3 regions of the Peribacillus sp. SRI_006 genome follow, and region 1 is predicted to be linked to each of the others. Evidence: riboswitches for the same ligand, from Rfam matches in the RefSeq annotation. Region 1 holds a riboswitch; each other region holds the start of a gene.

Region 1 (4,217 bases):
ATACTGCAAAATCCTTTATCACTTGCAATCCCAATAACAGGCCCGTTCGTATTATCCCGTGTATTCACAATGCGGGTCCCTTGTGCCGCCGGATTGTTCGTATTTTGGATATGGACAGGTATTCCCGCCCGGAATGCAGGAATCAGCGCCTCATCATGAAATACCGAGAAACCTGCATAAGAAAGCTCACGCATCTCACGATAGGTTAGTTCCCGGATTCCCTTCGGATTGGAAACCACATTTGGATTCACCGCATAAACGGCATCCACGTCCGTAAAGTTCTCATACAAATCAGCTTTGACCCCATTAGCAAGAATCGAACCCGTAATATCGGAACCGCTTCTTGAGAAGGTTAACACATCACCATCTAACGTATATCCGAAGAATCCTGGGAATACAACGATTCCCGGCTCATCACGCAGAGCATATAACCGATCATAAGACTCTGGCAGCACCCTGGTAAATCCACCTTCATCCGTTACGATCAAGCCTGCCTTCTTCGGATTGATATACTGTGCCTCCACTCCAAGGCTTTGGAAATAACCTGCGACCAGCTTCGCATTATTATCCTCGCCACCTGCCTTCAAGGCATCCAGATAGCGCTTTGGGTTAGTTTGATTTGCATGCAGCAGCGCCATTAAATTTTCATGAATCCCTGTGATGACACTCTCGGATATATCCAACTCTTCAGCAATGCTCGCATAGCGGGATACAACATCTTCTATCAAATGCTCTCCGTTATCCCCGCGCAGCTGCTGTTCCGCAGCTTCAATCAATAAATCCGTCACCTTTATATCATCAGAATTGCGTTTTCCTGGAGCGGAAACGACCACAATCTTCCTCTCTGGATCAGAAACAACAATTTCGAATACCTTCCTCAACTGATCACCTGACGCAAGTGAACTTCCACCAAACTTTGCAACTTTCATCTCGACATCCCCTATTTTCGTAAATATTCTGTCAAAATTAACTCTCCCTATTATTACGCTTTTTCTCGAAACAATCAAGTGGAAATTCCATTATAGGAGGACATTTGTACTTTTAAAAAGGACAGAATGACAGAACCACTGATCGAAATTAGCTATAAACTAAAAAAAGACAACGGGCATATGCCCATTGTCCCTCCTATTCTTTAGCGATTATCCACGGTTTCCGGGTATAAGTCATGATTCATCAAGCGGTAATTCGCCATTTCCTCATACTTCGTACCTGGTTTCCCATAATTCGTGTAAGGGTCGATGGAAATTCCGCCTCTTGGTGTAAACTTGCCCCATACTTCAATATATTTAGGGTCCATCAATTCGATTAAATCATTCATGATGATGTTCATGCAGTCTTCATGGAAATCACCATGATTACGGAAGCTGAATAAGTAGAGTTTCAAAGACTTACTTTCCACCATTTTCACACTGGGAATATAGCTGATGTAAATGGTAGCAAAGTCCGGCTGGCCCGTGATTGGACATAAACTAGTGAATTCCGGGCAATTGAATTTGACGAAATAGTCCCGGTTCGGATGCTTGTTATCGAATGACTCAAGGATTTCAGGAGCATAGTCGAATGTATATTTTGTTCCTTGATTCCCAAGCAGTGTGATATCTTTTTTTAATTCTTCTTCTTTTCTTCCAGACATGAAAAGTCCTCCTAATCCCACATTTCAGGGAGATTCATAAAATGGGCCTCTATATAACAAAAACCATATCTCCTCAAAGATATGGTTGATTCGCGAAAAATATCAAAGCCATAGTTTTTTTAAGAGGGTGATGCTATGAACCTCTCCCGTTTATCGGGAAATATTTTAAAATTGTCATAGTAAATATAGAAAAAAATATCTAATCTGTCAATCATACATTTTAAATTTGGTTTGATTCCTAAGGGCATTCAGCTTAAAATGTAGAAGAAGTTTATCCTACATGAAGGAAGAGATTAAGTCAATGTGGATTTTTGCAGCACTCATCACGAGTTTATGTTTCGGAATCAATAACAGCATTTTTAAATGGAGCAGCGGAAAAGGGTATTCCAAGATACATATCCAATTTTTCTTTTATTTTTCAGCTTTTATTTTGTCCATTGTTTATGGAGTATTAATGGATGGTTTGCAGCTGAACTGGCTGTCCATCATGCTTGGTGCAGCAATTGGTGTACTGAACGCCAATGGTAACATCCAGATGGCAAGCGCCTTTGAAAAAGGTCCGGCAAGCTTGACATCTCCATTAATCGCAGCGAATGCCATATTCCCCATTCTCTGTGCAGCTTTAATTTTTCACGAACATATTTCTTCCTTGCAGTGGAGTGGAATCGCCTGCATGTTTATCGCTACATTAGTCATCCAATATACACCTAATGCAAAAGGTAATCATCAATATGTCCCATGGATGATGCACACATTACTCTCCATCTTATCTTTTGGTGTGCTCGGCATTCTTATGACGACATCAACACGTCTTCAATTAAACTCCCTTGATATCCTTGTATCAATGTATGGAGGCGGAATGCTTTATCTTCTTTCGGCTCTAGCCTTTAAAAAAGAAAAAATCAAGCTAAAGGAAGTCAAAATCGGTTCCTTAGTAGGCTTTTTAAGCATGATAGGCTATGGATGTTATTTCTTTGCGTTGAACACTGGCATCGCAAGCATCATTTTCCCTGTCGTCAGCCTGAACTGTTTGGTTGTCGTATTCGCTGGATGTTATATATTCAAGGAAAGACTAAAAAACTATCAAATTGCTGGTGTCCTTGCAGCATTAATCGGTATTATTTTAACTAAAATATGAATATAGTTCCTTTTAAAAAAACAACCTGGCTGTCATGTATACAAGCCAGGTCGTTTTTTAAAAAACCTGAAAATGGGGCATGTCAAAAAAAAAAGTGTTGACACTTCACTTAAAATATCAGATAATTTTGAATATTAACTCTCACGATTTTAGCTTTTGAAATGTTTGATTATCCTTCTGCTACGGGTATAAAAGAAATAGGTACAACCACCTCATTTAATTCTGAATTAGGAAAGGAAAGATGCATAATGGTAAAAGTTACAGTAACAGTTGATTTCCAAGGAAAATCTTATCAAACTAACGTCCTTGCTAAACCGGGTACTGATCATGAAGTAATTTTACAACAAGCCCTTCATCAAGTTGAAAAACAATGGAAAGCATAAAAAAGCAGGCATCGCAATAGATACCTGCTTTTTTATTCCCTTAAATACTATCCCAAATACTTTTCATATGCACGATTAACGACCCTCTTGCAATCCCCTCCTACTTAATAACACTTTTAATTGTTTTTTTCAAAAGGCACTAAAATCAAGATGCCAGTTTGTGTACCAGAATTTTTATAATGAAAAAATATCTTTGAAATGGAATTATATAAAAAGCCTTATAAAAAAGAAGGTATTTTTAAGGCCCGTCTCAGCTGTAGACAATTTAACCGTTAATTTCCACTCCAGGCACTCGCTTTCCGCGGGCGGTCCGGGAGTCTCCCCGGTGCCTTTGCGCCCGCGCGTTGTCTCCCTTGGACTCACTTTTCCCGCAGGAGTCTCGCACACCCGTTCCAATCAACTATGTTTTAACCCTTTTGTTTACAAACTCAAAGACGGTCTTTTAAGGACCGTCTTTTTAATGTTCTATTAAACTAAATTTCTTATTAATGGCATGGAACGTTCTTGGAGGCTATCGGAAAACAGACTATAAGAAATGAGCTTCTTCTTGTACCGTTTAACTACATCCACGCGGTCGCTGTAAATATATACAAATAACCTAACATCCTTTTTGCCTCTTCTAGTATCAATGACCAATGGAGTCCCACTATTATCTCCGCTACATTTATTAATTAATTAATTCTTATATAACTTTTTATATAAAAAGTGGCTGATCGTTTTCTTAGTTGATGTGTCCGTTCTATTAACGTTTTACCCCAGTAACACATTGCACTTAAACACACGGGAATGCTTCAAAAGTGAAAATCCCCATTTATAAATATAATGTTGTGAAATGGTTATACTAAACAAATGGATAGCCACATCCTTGTTAACCAAACTTCCATGAATGAAATGGATAGGCCGGTATAAGAATTAACATACAAAAAAACTGGACGTCATCAAGACGCCCAGCTTTTCCAGAATCGATTATTGGTATCCCCAAATCATTGTTAGCATTGTACCGAAAATTGTAACCAATGCAACGAACAATCCGTAATAAACGTTTGTGTAAATCGATGCTTTA
Region 2 (4,217 bases), on a different contig from region 1:
CCTAAAGAAATTCCTACAACTGCAATTTCCTCATAGCCTTCTTCTTTTAGGAAATTATAGCCATTAACTACATCTCCCCACCATTCCTTTGGACCAGTTTTAGCAAGTTCCTCGGCTGATACTCCGTGCCCGCTATAAAGAGGTCCGTGGCAAGTATAGTCGAGATCATTTAAGTACTTCCCTAATTTCTTCATATCTCCTGTACTTCCGGTAAACCCGTGAAGCAGAAGAACTGCTCTCTTTCCACCTATATATGTGAATGACTCAGGTGCTTTCACTTTCATCTATCTAGGACCTTCTTTCTTTGCACTTGTTGATAAATAGAATCTAAATGATTTTCGAAAAAAAATCAATTAATACCCCTTGAGTAGTGATTCTTCTATCCTATTCCGTATTTTCATTAAAACAATTAAATCATATATATAGTATCCTTACCACACTCTTCACAACTCATCCGTTCCGAAGCACATTTTACTATGATTAAATTTATTTAGCAATCGTCATTTAACCATTTTTTTTAAGAAAAGTAAAATGCACCTTGTGATACGATGTACAACGTATTACACTTTAAAAATGAAAAGGAGGAGATTTTATATGGATAAAGAATTAATGAAGGGAAGCATTGACCTCCTTTTGCTTTCACTTCTATCGCAAAAAAAGCTTTACGGCTATGAAATAACGAAAATCCTGAAGCAAATGAGCAAGGGCAACTATGAAATAAGTGAAGGCACCCTCTACCCTGCCCTTAAACGATTAGAAAAAAAAGAATTCATAAAAGGACATTGGAAAGAGTCCGAATCAGGCCGCAGGAAATATTATCATGTCACCGAAAATGGGCAAACCGAACTTGAGCGGAAACGCGAATGCTTTTTCTTCCTGGAAAAATTAGTTCGAAAAAGCTCAGAACAATTCTAAACCAAATAAAAAGCTTCCTGCACTTAATGGAACGGCCCAGGAAGCTTTTTTTGCTGTTTTACTCGTGAATTCATGCGGAACACTTAGTTTGCGCTGTTTACTCGTGAATTCGGACTGTTTACTCGTGAATTTCGCACTTTTACTCGTGAATTTCGTACTTTTACTCGTGAGTTTTGCTTTTTTACTCGTGAATTCGCTGTTTACTCGTGAGTTTTGCTCTTTTACTCGTGAGTTTCGTACTTTTACTCGTGAATTCGTACTGCACACTTAGTTCGCACGTTTACTCGTGAGTTTCGCACTTTTACTCGTGAGTTTGGACTGTTTACTCGTGAATTTTGCACTTTTACTCGTGAGTTTTGCTCTTTTACTCGTGAGTTTTGCTCTTTTACTCGTGAATTTGGACTGTTTACTCGTGAATTCGCACTGTTTACTCGTGAGTCACTTCAATCACGCAAAAAAGGACCTAATCAGGTCCTTTTTTTGTCTATTCCTTTATGCTTGCGATAATTGGCGCAGGAGAGCTTCATGCATTCCCCTTGTACATGCGGGCCATATTTTTCACGAAAGGCCTCGAGGCAATAGCATTTTTCTTCTTCTTTTTTGGTTCCATCCATCAAGTGCATCCCTCCTAGCAATTAACTGGAGACTACACGTTTCTCCAGTTCTACGTTGATTCGTCCCAACAATATGGCACCAATGGACTGAATGATCGTTTTAACGATGATTTGGCCGATGACCGCAGCGGGTACCGCTTCCCATGGCAATATATTGGCACCCAGAGGACTTAGGCCAATCACGACAAATATCACCGAATCGAAAAATCCTCCAACGATCCCGCTGTAAAACACCCTCCAACTCATCGGGAGCTTTAAACGGGTATAAATTTCCGTATCCGCTGTTTCTGCGACCACGAAGGATAAAGCGGAAGCAAACACAATCAGTAACGTATCTCCTAATAAAAATGATACACATGCAGATAAAATAAGTGCAGTGACGATGCATATATAGGTCTTTACGCGGCCGAATTTATTCTGGACCAGATCTCGGAAGATGAAGGTTCCCCCGATGAGCAATGTCCCCATCGGGATGATGAACATGCCAAAATGTAATGGCGCAAAAGCTGCTGTAACCACATTCGCCGTGATGATGGATACTAAATACAATAAAATTCTTAACATTTCTTGATTCTCCTTATACAGAAAAAACAGCACCCTAAGAAAGAGCCCTGTTCTCCTTAGTTTTTTTGAGAGGGTAGCTAGAACCTCTTCCGCCCGGGCGGATTATCATTTTCCTTATTCATCGTAGCTTGAAAGCGGTTGGAAATCAAGAAGTTTCCATACCGTCGATTTTAGTATGTTTTCGCGGTTACCGATTGATTTAGCCATTTATTTCAATGTCCCTGTTTCCCCCTTTTGCCGATTTCTGTCGCATAAAACTGCTTGACCGGCTGTATACAAAAGCCGAAAATCAAAGATAGAGTCATGTACTTTATTTGGCGAGGAGAAAAAGAATGATGAAAAAAACTACGTTTGTCTATCCTATTTATATCGCAACCACACCAGAGAAGCTTTGGGAAGCCTTGACGAGTGGTGAAGTCACGGAGAAATACCACTTCGGATTACAAGTACAGTCTGACTGGCAAGAAGGGTCGGCCGTTCAATATTTGCTGGATGATGGGCGGATTACTGATCATGGGCATGTACTTAAATGCGAGCCGTTGCACCTGCTCTCGTTTACATGGATCATGGCAGGAGACGAAACACCTCGTGAGCAGCCTACACGGGTCACTTTTGAATTACAGAAAATGGACGATTCGACTGTGAAGTTAACTCTTAGGCATGAGGAGCTATTGGAGACAGATTTCGTCTATGATGACAATACCTTTGAAGGCTTGAATAATGGATGGCCAGCCCTTTTAAGTAACCTGAAGAGCTTGCTTGAAACTGGACGGACCCTGCCGCCCATATCAGTAGACTGGGATAGTTAAACGGAGACTATAAAAACACCCTTGAAAGAGAGTTGGGTTAGTTATGGATACTCAAATAATCACGAAATTCAAGATCGTCAAGCCAACGAATGAAGTGTTTGAAGCCATAGTGAATCCTGAAAAAATCGGGAATTTCTGGTTCTCATCGAGTTCGGAAAGATGGGAAAAAGGCCGGACGCCTACATTGAGATACAACGAATACGATGCTGAAGTGGTCATTCATGTATTGGAAGTAGAGGAAAATAAGAAAATCGTGTTTGCATGGGGCGGGAATGATCAAGAAACGATTGTTGCCATTACACTAAAAGAGTTGGATAAAACGAGTACGATCATTGAAGTGAACGAATCAGGATTGAGTGAAGATGACCCTGAAATAATAAACAAAATGATCGGACAAAAAGAAGGTTGGGTATATACATTAACCTGTTTAAAGGGTTATTTAGAAAATGGCGTCACTACTTTGAGAGCATCATTAGTTTTTTAATAAATTGCATAAACCCTCAATAAACTGGGGGTTTATCCTTTGCAACACTGGTGAAACAAATGGCAAAGTTCCACTTAAAAACAGTACTTTATAGTTCAACCTAATAATTGACATTTAAAAATCCGTGAGCTATCATCCTAATTAACCAGTGGTCAATTAATAAGGAGGTGATAAAATGTCGCCAAGGAAATCGGCAGGTCAAGAATTATCCAGGGACATGGTGTTGAATGAAGCTAGAAACCTTTTTGCAGCGTTAGGGTATTCGAATGTCTCGATGAGGCAATTGGCTAAATCATTGGATTGCAGTCATGGAGCCATTTATTATCATTTTAAAAACAAGGCGGAAATATTTTATAGTTTGGTGAAAACGGATTTTTCCGTTTTAAATTCTTCAATCGATGATATCATCCTGTCAGAAAATGACCCTTCCGTAAAAATGGAAAAGATTTTATTGTGCTTCTTGGAGTTCGGTTTAACCCAACAGAATCATTATTCCATCATGTTTTTATCGAAGGAAAAAGAAATTCAGCAGTTACTCCAATTCGATTCTAATAAAACATACGAAAAGCTAATCCAGTCCTTGACGGATCTAACGGACAACAAACTGAATCCTGCATCCATTTGGTCGATTTTTCTTTCTCTTCACGGATTCATAACTTTTTACATTAATTCTGAACTATCTTATCTAGATGTAAAAGGTTTAGCCTATTTTCATGTAAAAAATATCACCAAGAACATCATATAATTTTTTCGAACATCATTGACCAATGGTCAATTAAACTTTGGAGGTTATGAAATGGTGAAGAGATTCCTTCATATTGAAGGACTTAT
Region 3 (4,217 bases), on a different contig from region 1:
TTCAAAGCTACACACATGCAAAGGTTGTAACAAGCTTAAAAGGCAGTGTGATTAAACATCACACTGCCTTTACTTTACACACCCCGCTTGTTACCCCATATATAGGTATGCAGCTGGGGCAGGACTTTCACATCATTCAATTCATCATCCGCTATCACTTTATCAATTAACTCTTCGTACTTCTTCAATAGGCCGCTGATCAATTGACGATCATCCGCCGTCCTGCTGTCGTCATTGCCGACCTGCAGATAAAAAGGAATATCCGGGTAACGCCCATGTACATGTTTGGCATATTGATAATCTTCCTCGTTAAAGACGACGATCTTCAATGAAACATGGTTTTCTGGGTTTCGATTGGCAAGATTCGAGATGATTTGGTCAAGCACGGTAAAGTCCGTGTCCATTCCAGAGCTCGGCGGCTTAGGTGAGATAGTCAGTTCATCAATATCGAGAAACCAATCCTGCCATCGGCTCCCTTGTGTTTCGACCCCTATTTTCATTTTATTTTCGTGTAAGATCGCTATCAAGCCGTTTAGGTTTTTCAGCAGGGCCGGGTTTCCCCCAGATATCGTCACGAAGGAAAAACCGGAACCCCCAATTCGCTTCAGCTCATCCCATATTTCATCGGCAGTCATCTGAACAGTATCTTCCTTACCTGTGCCATCCCAAGTAAAAGCGGAATCACACCAGGAACATGAATAATCGCAGCCGGCCGTCCGAACGAACATGGTTTTTTGACCAATGACCATTCCCTCTCCTTGGATGGTCGGCCCGAAGATTTCCATTACCGGGAGTTTACTCACTTTCCATCCACTCCCGTCTGGCTTCGGCATAGCTTGTCGGCGTTTCGTAAAGTCGAACAAATTCGACTCTAGCACCCTCATATTCTTTTAATGAAAGGGCTTCGGCCATTTTTTCATAAATCCAGACAACCATATTTTCAGCTGTTGTATTCATGAGCGGCAGGGTTTCATTCAAATAACGATGATCCAGGTGGATTTCGATTTCATTTTTCCAGATATCCTTGATGTCCCCAAAATCTATCATCAACCCGCGTGAATCCGTATACCCGCTCAATCCGAAAATGACTTTATACGTGTGGCCATGAAGGTTCTTGCATTTCCCTTCATAGTCATGCAGGTGGTGCGCCGCGTCAAAGGTGAATTCCTTACTTACGAGAACCCTCTTGTTTGTATACTTCAATTGGCTGCGCTGAATATCTTCATCTATTTTTTGGAGTTTATCCACTATCTTAAAACCATACATCATGAAAGCACCTTCCGTCTGCTTACATAGTCATCCAGCCCTTTTTTCCGCAGATTGCATGCCGGACAATCTCCACAGCCATCGGAGATGATTCCGTTATAGCAAGTCAGGGTCTTTTCGCGGACAAAGTCGAACGCGCCAAGCTGGTCAGCAAGCTCCCATGTTTCCTCTTTATTAAGCCACATTAGCGGCGTATCAATCACGAATGACTGGTCCATCGATAAGTTCAAGGTCACATTCAACGATTTAATGAATACATCGCGGCAGTCAGGATATCCGCTGAAATCCGTTTCACAGACTCCTGTGACAATATGTTTAGCGCCAATCTGACTCGCCAGCACTCCGGCAAACGAAAGGAACAGCAAATTCCTCCCTGGCACGAACGTCGACGGCAGCTCCCCTTCTTCTCCGTCCGCCACTGCGATATCACTTCTTGTCAATGCATTCGGTGCCAGTTGGTTCAGCAGCGACATGTCAAGGATATGGTGGTTCACGCCCAATTCCTTGGCAATGTTTTGAGCGCATTCGATTTCCAAGCTATGCCGCTGATTATAATCGAACGTCACCGCTTCCACTTCCTCAAATCTCTCCAATGCCCAAAACAGGCACGTCGTACTGTCCTGCCCTCCGCTAAACACAACCACTGCCTTTTCTTTCTTCTTCATTTCTATAAAACTCCTTTTTACGGAAAAAAACAGCACCCTAAGAATAGAGCACTGTTTCTCCTTAGTTTTTTTGAGAGGGTAGCTAGAACCTCTTCCGCCTTAACGCGGAATATTATATTTTTCCAAGTCAATAGTAACTTGAAAATGATAAGAAATCAAGATGTTTATGTAAAGTGAACATTAGACCTGATGGCAAATTTGGTTAACTTTTCATTACTTAAAAATCACATTAAAAATCCGATAAAAAAGAGTGAATAAAATATCGATAAAGGGGTCCAATAATTTGAAAAGCATTAAAGCCCGTATGCGGGAAATTGCTTTTTTCCCTCCCACATATGGGAAGTTTCATTTTCATAAATTCGGGGAATATATAACTATACACAATAATGAACCATTAAAAAAGCAAATCTATCAAAAGCGGCTGGAAGTGAATATTTTCCTTTGTTTTCAGAATATTTAGTGTATAATGAATATAAGGAATATTTTAACTCAAATAATCATTGCTTCCAATACCCGCTTTCTGCAAATCCCGACATTCCCTTTCAATACCATGCACGGTCACTTACTCAGCAAGGATTCATTACATGCTTTTTCTCGAATCAAACCATTCACAACTTTATTCACACAAAAACATAATTTCCACTCCAAAATTGCAAAAAAAGGTTAAACTTCACCAACGATATGTTACTATTAAACTAAGACCTTTTAACCCCATAAGGAGGAATTCATATGAAACGTTTTTTCAAATTCATCGCAGATTTTAACGAAAGAAAAGCATTGCAACGGGAAACCGAAGAATTCTTTCGCAAAGAATACGAAAATTATATGAAGATGAATCCTGACAATCAACGTAAAAAAAGGAGATTAGCTCCTAGATTTTATGTGATTGATGGCGGTAAAAAGGACTCCACCCTTGAGATTTCTGAGAGAAAGAAATCAAGTTAACCTGGATTCCTTCCATTATCAGCTACCCATGCTGTAACTCAAGACCCACAAAAGGTAAATCTATCCATGATTTATGGAGGTCCGTGACCATTCCATTCATTTACAATATATAAGCCGAAAGCCCAGATATGCTTCTGGGCTTTTTTTATTTTTCATTCTTATATAAACACTATATCTATAGAAGAAACTAGGTATTTTTTAAAAGAAATGGGTTAACTTTAGTTCATTTCATTTTTTAGGTAAAAGGTCAATTATAGACCCATGGGTATTCCCGAGGAAAATACTAAAAAAAAGAGATGTGTTCTTTTACTCATCTTTGGCCATATTCAAAAGAGTTCAACTAATTGAGTCGTTAGATGCAAAATTTCACATTGAATGACAAATGCATAAAAATTATAACGTTTATGTCAAACAATGGGTATAAACAATTAACAAACTGTAATAAACCTCACTTTTTTAAAAAAATATTATTCAAATATAGCCATTATGAATTAGGTTCAAATGCTCATAAAACCATGTTGATTCTGACTGAAATGGGGCTTTATTAAACTTTCCATAATTTAGTGTAAATGAAACCTCGATTCCCTCGATTTCCAGCCATATCTTTGTACTCATAAAATAATTCATCCCATTAGATACTATTACACACTAATATACATATATTTGAAAAAGCTGTTGATAACTATATTACGATAGAATAATTGGCTCTTGCCTATTAAGTTTAAAATCATGTAGTGTGTATTCAGTAATTCAAATATTTGAAAAAAAGAGAGGTTAAAAAAAATGGCACCAATATTTATTTGTGCGATCTTTTTGCTTGGCTATGGCATTTTTGAACAAAAACGCCATCAGAAGCGTCTCGACTCCATCCCGGTACGTGTGAATGTGAATGGGATTCGAGGGAAATCGACTGTAACGCGTCTAATTACAGGTGTGATCCAGGAAGCAAAATACAAAACAGTAGGTAAAACAACCGGAACATCAGCAAGAATGATCTATTGGTTTACCGACAAGGAAAAACCGATTGTACGCCGCCCGGAAGGACCCAACATAGGAGAACAACGGCGTGTAGTTAAAGAAGTTGCCGACTTAGGCACGGAAGCACTGGTTTGTGAGTGCATGGCCGTACAGCCTGACTATCAACTAATCTTCCAAAACAAAATGATCCAGGCAAACATCGGGGTCATCGTGAATGTATTGGAAGACCATATGGATGTCATGGGACCGACTATGGATGAGGTTGCTGAAGCCTTCACTGCTACCATTCCCCATAATGGTCACTTAATAACCATTGAAAGTGAATATTTGGACTTTTTCAAACAAATCGCCAAAGAACGCAAC

Evidence for each region. A riboswitch is a leader RNA that binds a small molecule or an ion and turns the genes downstream of it on or off. The one in region 1 is predicted to bind preQ1.
Region 2: linked by a shared signal. The riboswitch ahead of AC2YHV_RS06665 (VUT family protein) and the one ahead of queF (preQ(1) synthase) in region 1 are both predicted to bind preQ1.
Region 3: linked by a shared signal. The riboswitch ahead of queC (7-cyano-7-deazaguanine synthase QueC) and the one ahead of queF (preQ(1) synthase) in region 1 are both predicted to bind preQ1.

What each region holds. Positions count from the first base shown of each region.
Region 1 covers NZ_JBYCZT010000003.1:119,129-123,345, reverse strand. Annotated here, with positions in the region: gene AC2YHV_RS04880 (aspartate kinase) at 1-929, opposite strand, end outside; gene queF (preQ(1) synthase) at 1,133-1,633, opposite strand; PreQ1 riboswitch class I at 1,738-1,783, opposite strand; gene AC2YHV_RS04870 (EamA family transporter) at 1,914-2,771, shown strand; gene AC2YHV_RS04865 (BA3454 family stress response protein) at 3,020-3,154, shown strand; partial or broken gene AC2YHV_RS04860 (YfmQ family protein) at 3,623-3,808, opposite strand; gene qoxD (cytochrome aa3 quinol oxidase subunit IV) at 4,121-4,217, opposite strand, start outside.
Region 2 covers NZ_JBYCZT010000004.1:125,290-129,506, forward strand. Annotated here, with positions in the region: gene AC2YHV_RS06645 (alpha/beta hydrolase) at 1-284, opposite strand, end outside; gene AC2YHV_RS06650 (PadR family transcriptional regulator) at 595-915, shown strand; gene AC2YHV_RS06655 (hypothetical protein) at 901-1,182, opposite strand; gene AC2YHV_RS06660 (hypothetical protein) at 1,383-1,529, opposite strand; gene AC2YHV_RS06665 (VUT family protein) at 1,551-2,093, opposite strand; PreQ1 riboswitch class I at 2,144-2,186, opposite strand; gene AC2YHV_RS06670 (SRPBCC family protein) at 2,408-2,902, shown strand; gene AC2YHV_RS06675 (SRPBCC family protein) at 2,946-3,386, shown strand; gene AC2YHV_RS06680 (TetR/AcrR family transcriptional regulator) at 3,562-4,131, shown strand; gene AC2YHV_RS06685 (DUF4260 domain-containing protein) at 4,183-4,217, shown strand, end outside.
Region 3 covers NZ_JBYCZT010000004.1:129,790-134,006, forward strand. Annotated here, with positions in the region: gene AC2YHV_RS06685 (DUF4260 domain-containing protein) at 1-30, shown strand, start outside; gene queE (7-carboxy-7-deazaguanine synthase QueE) at 75-803, opposite strand; gene queD (6-carboxytetrahydropterin synthase QueD) at 796-1,266, opposite strand; gene queC (7-cyano-7-deazaguanine synthase QueC) at 1,266-1,931, opposite strand; PreQ1 riboswitch class I at 1,987-2,029, opposite strand; gene AC2YHV_RS06705 (hypothetical protein) at 2,661-2,876, shown strand; gene AC2YHV_RS06710 (hypothetical protein) at 3,348-3,491, opposite strand; gene pgsB (poly-gamma-glutamate synthase PgsB) at 3,660-4,217, shown strand, end outside.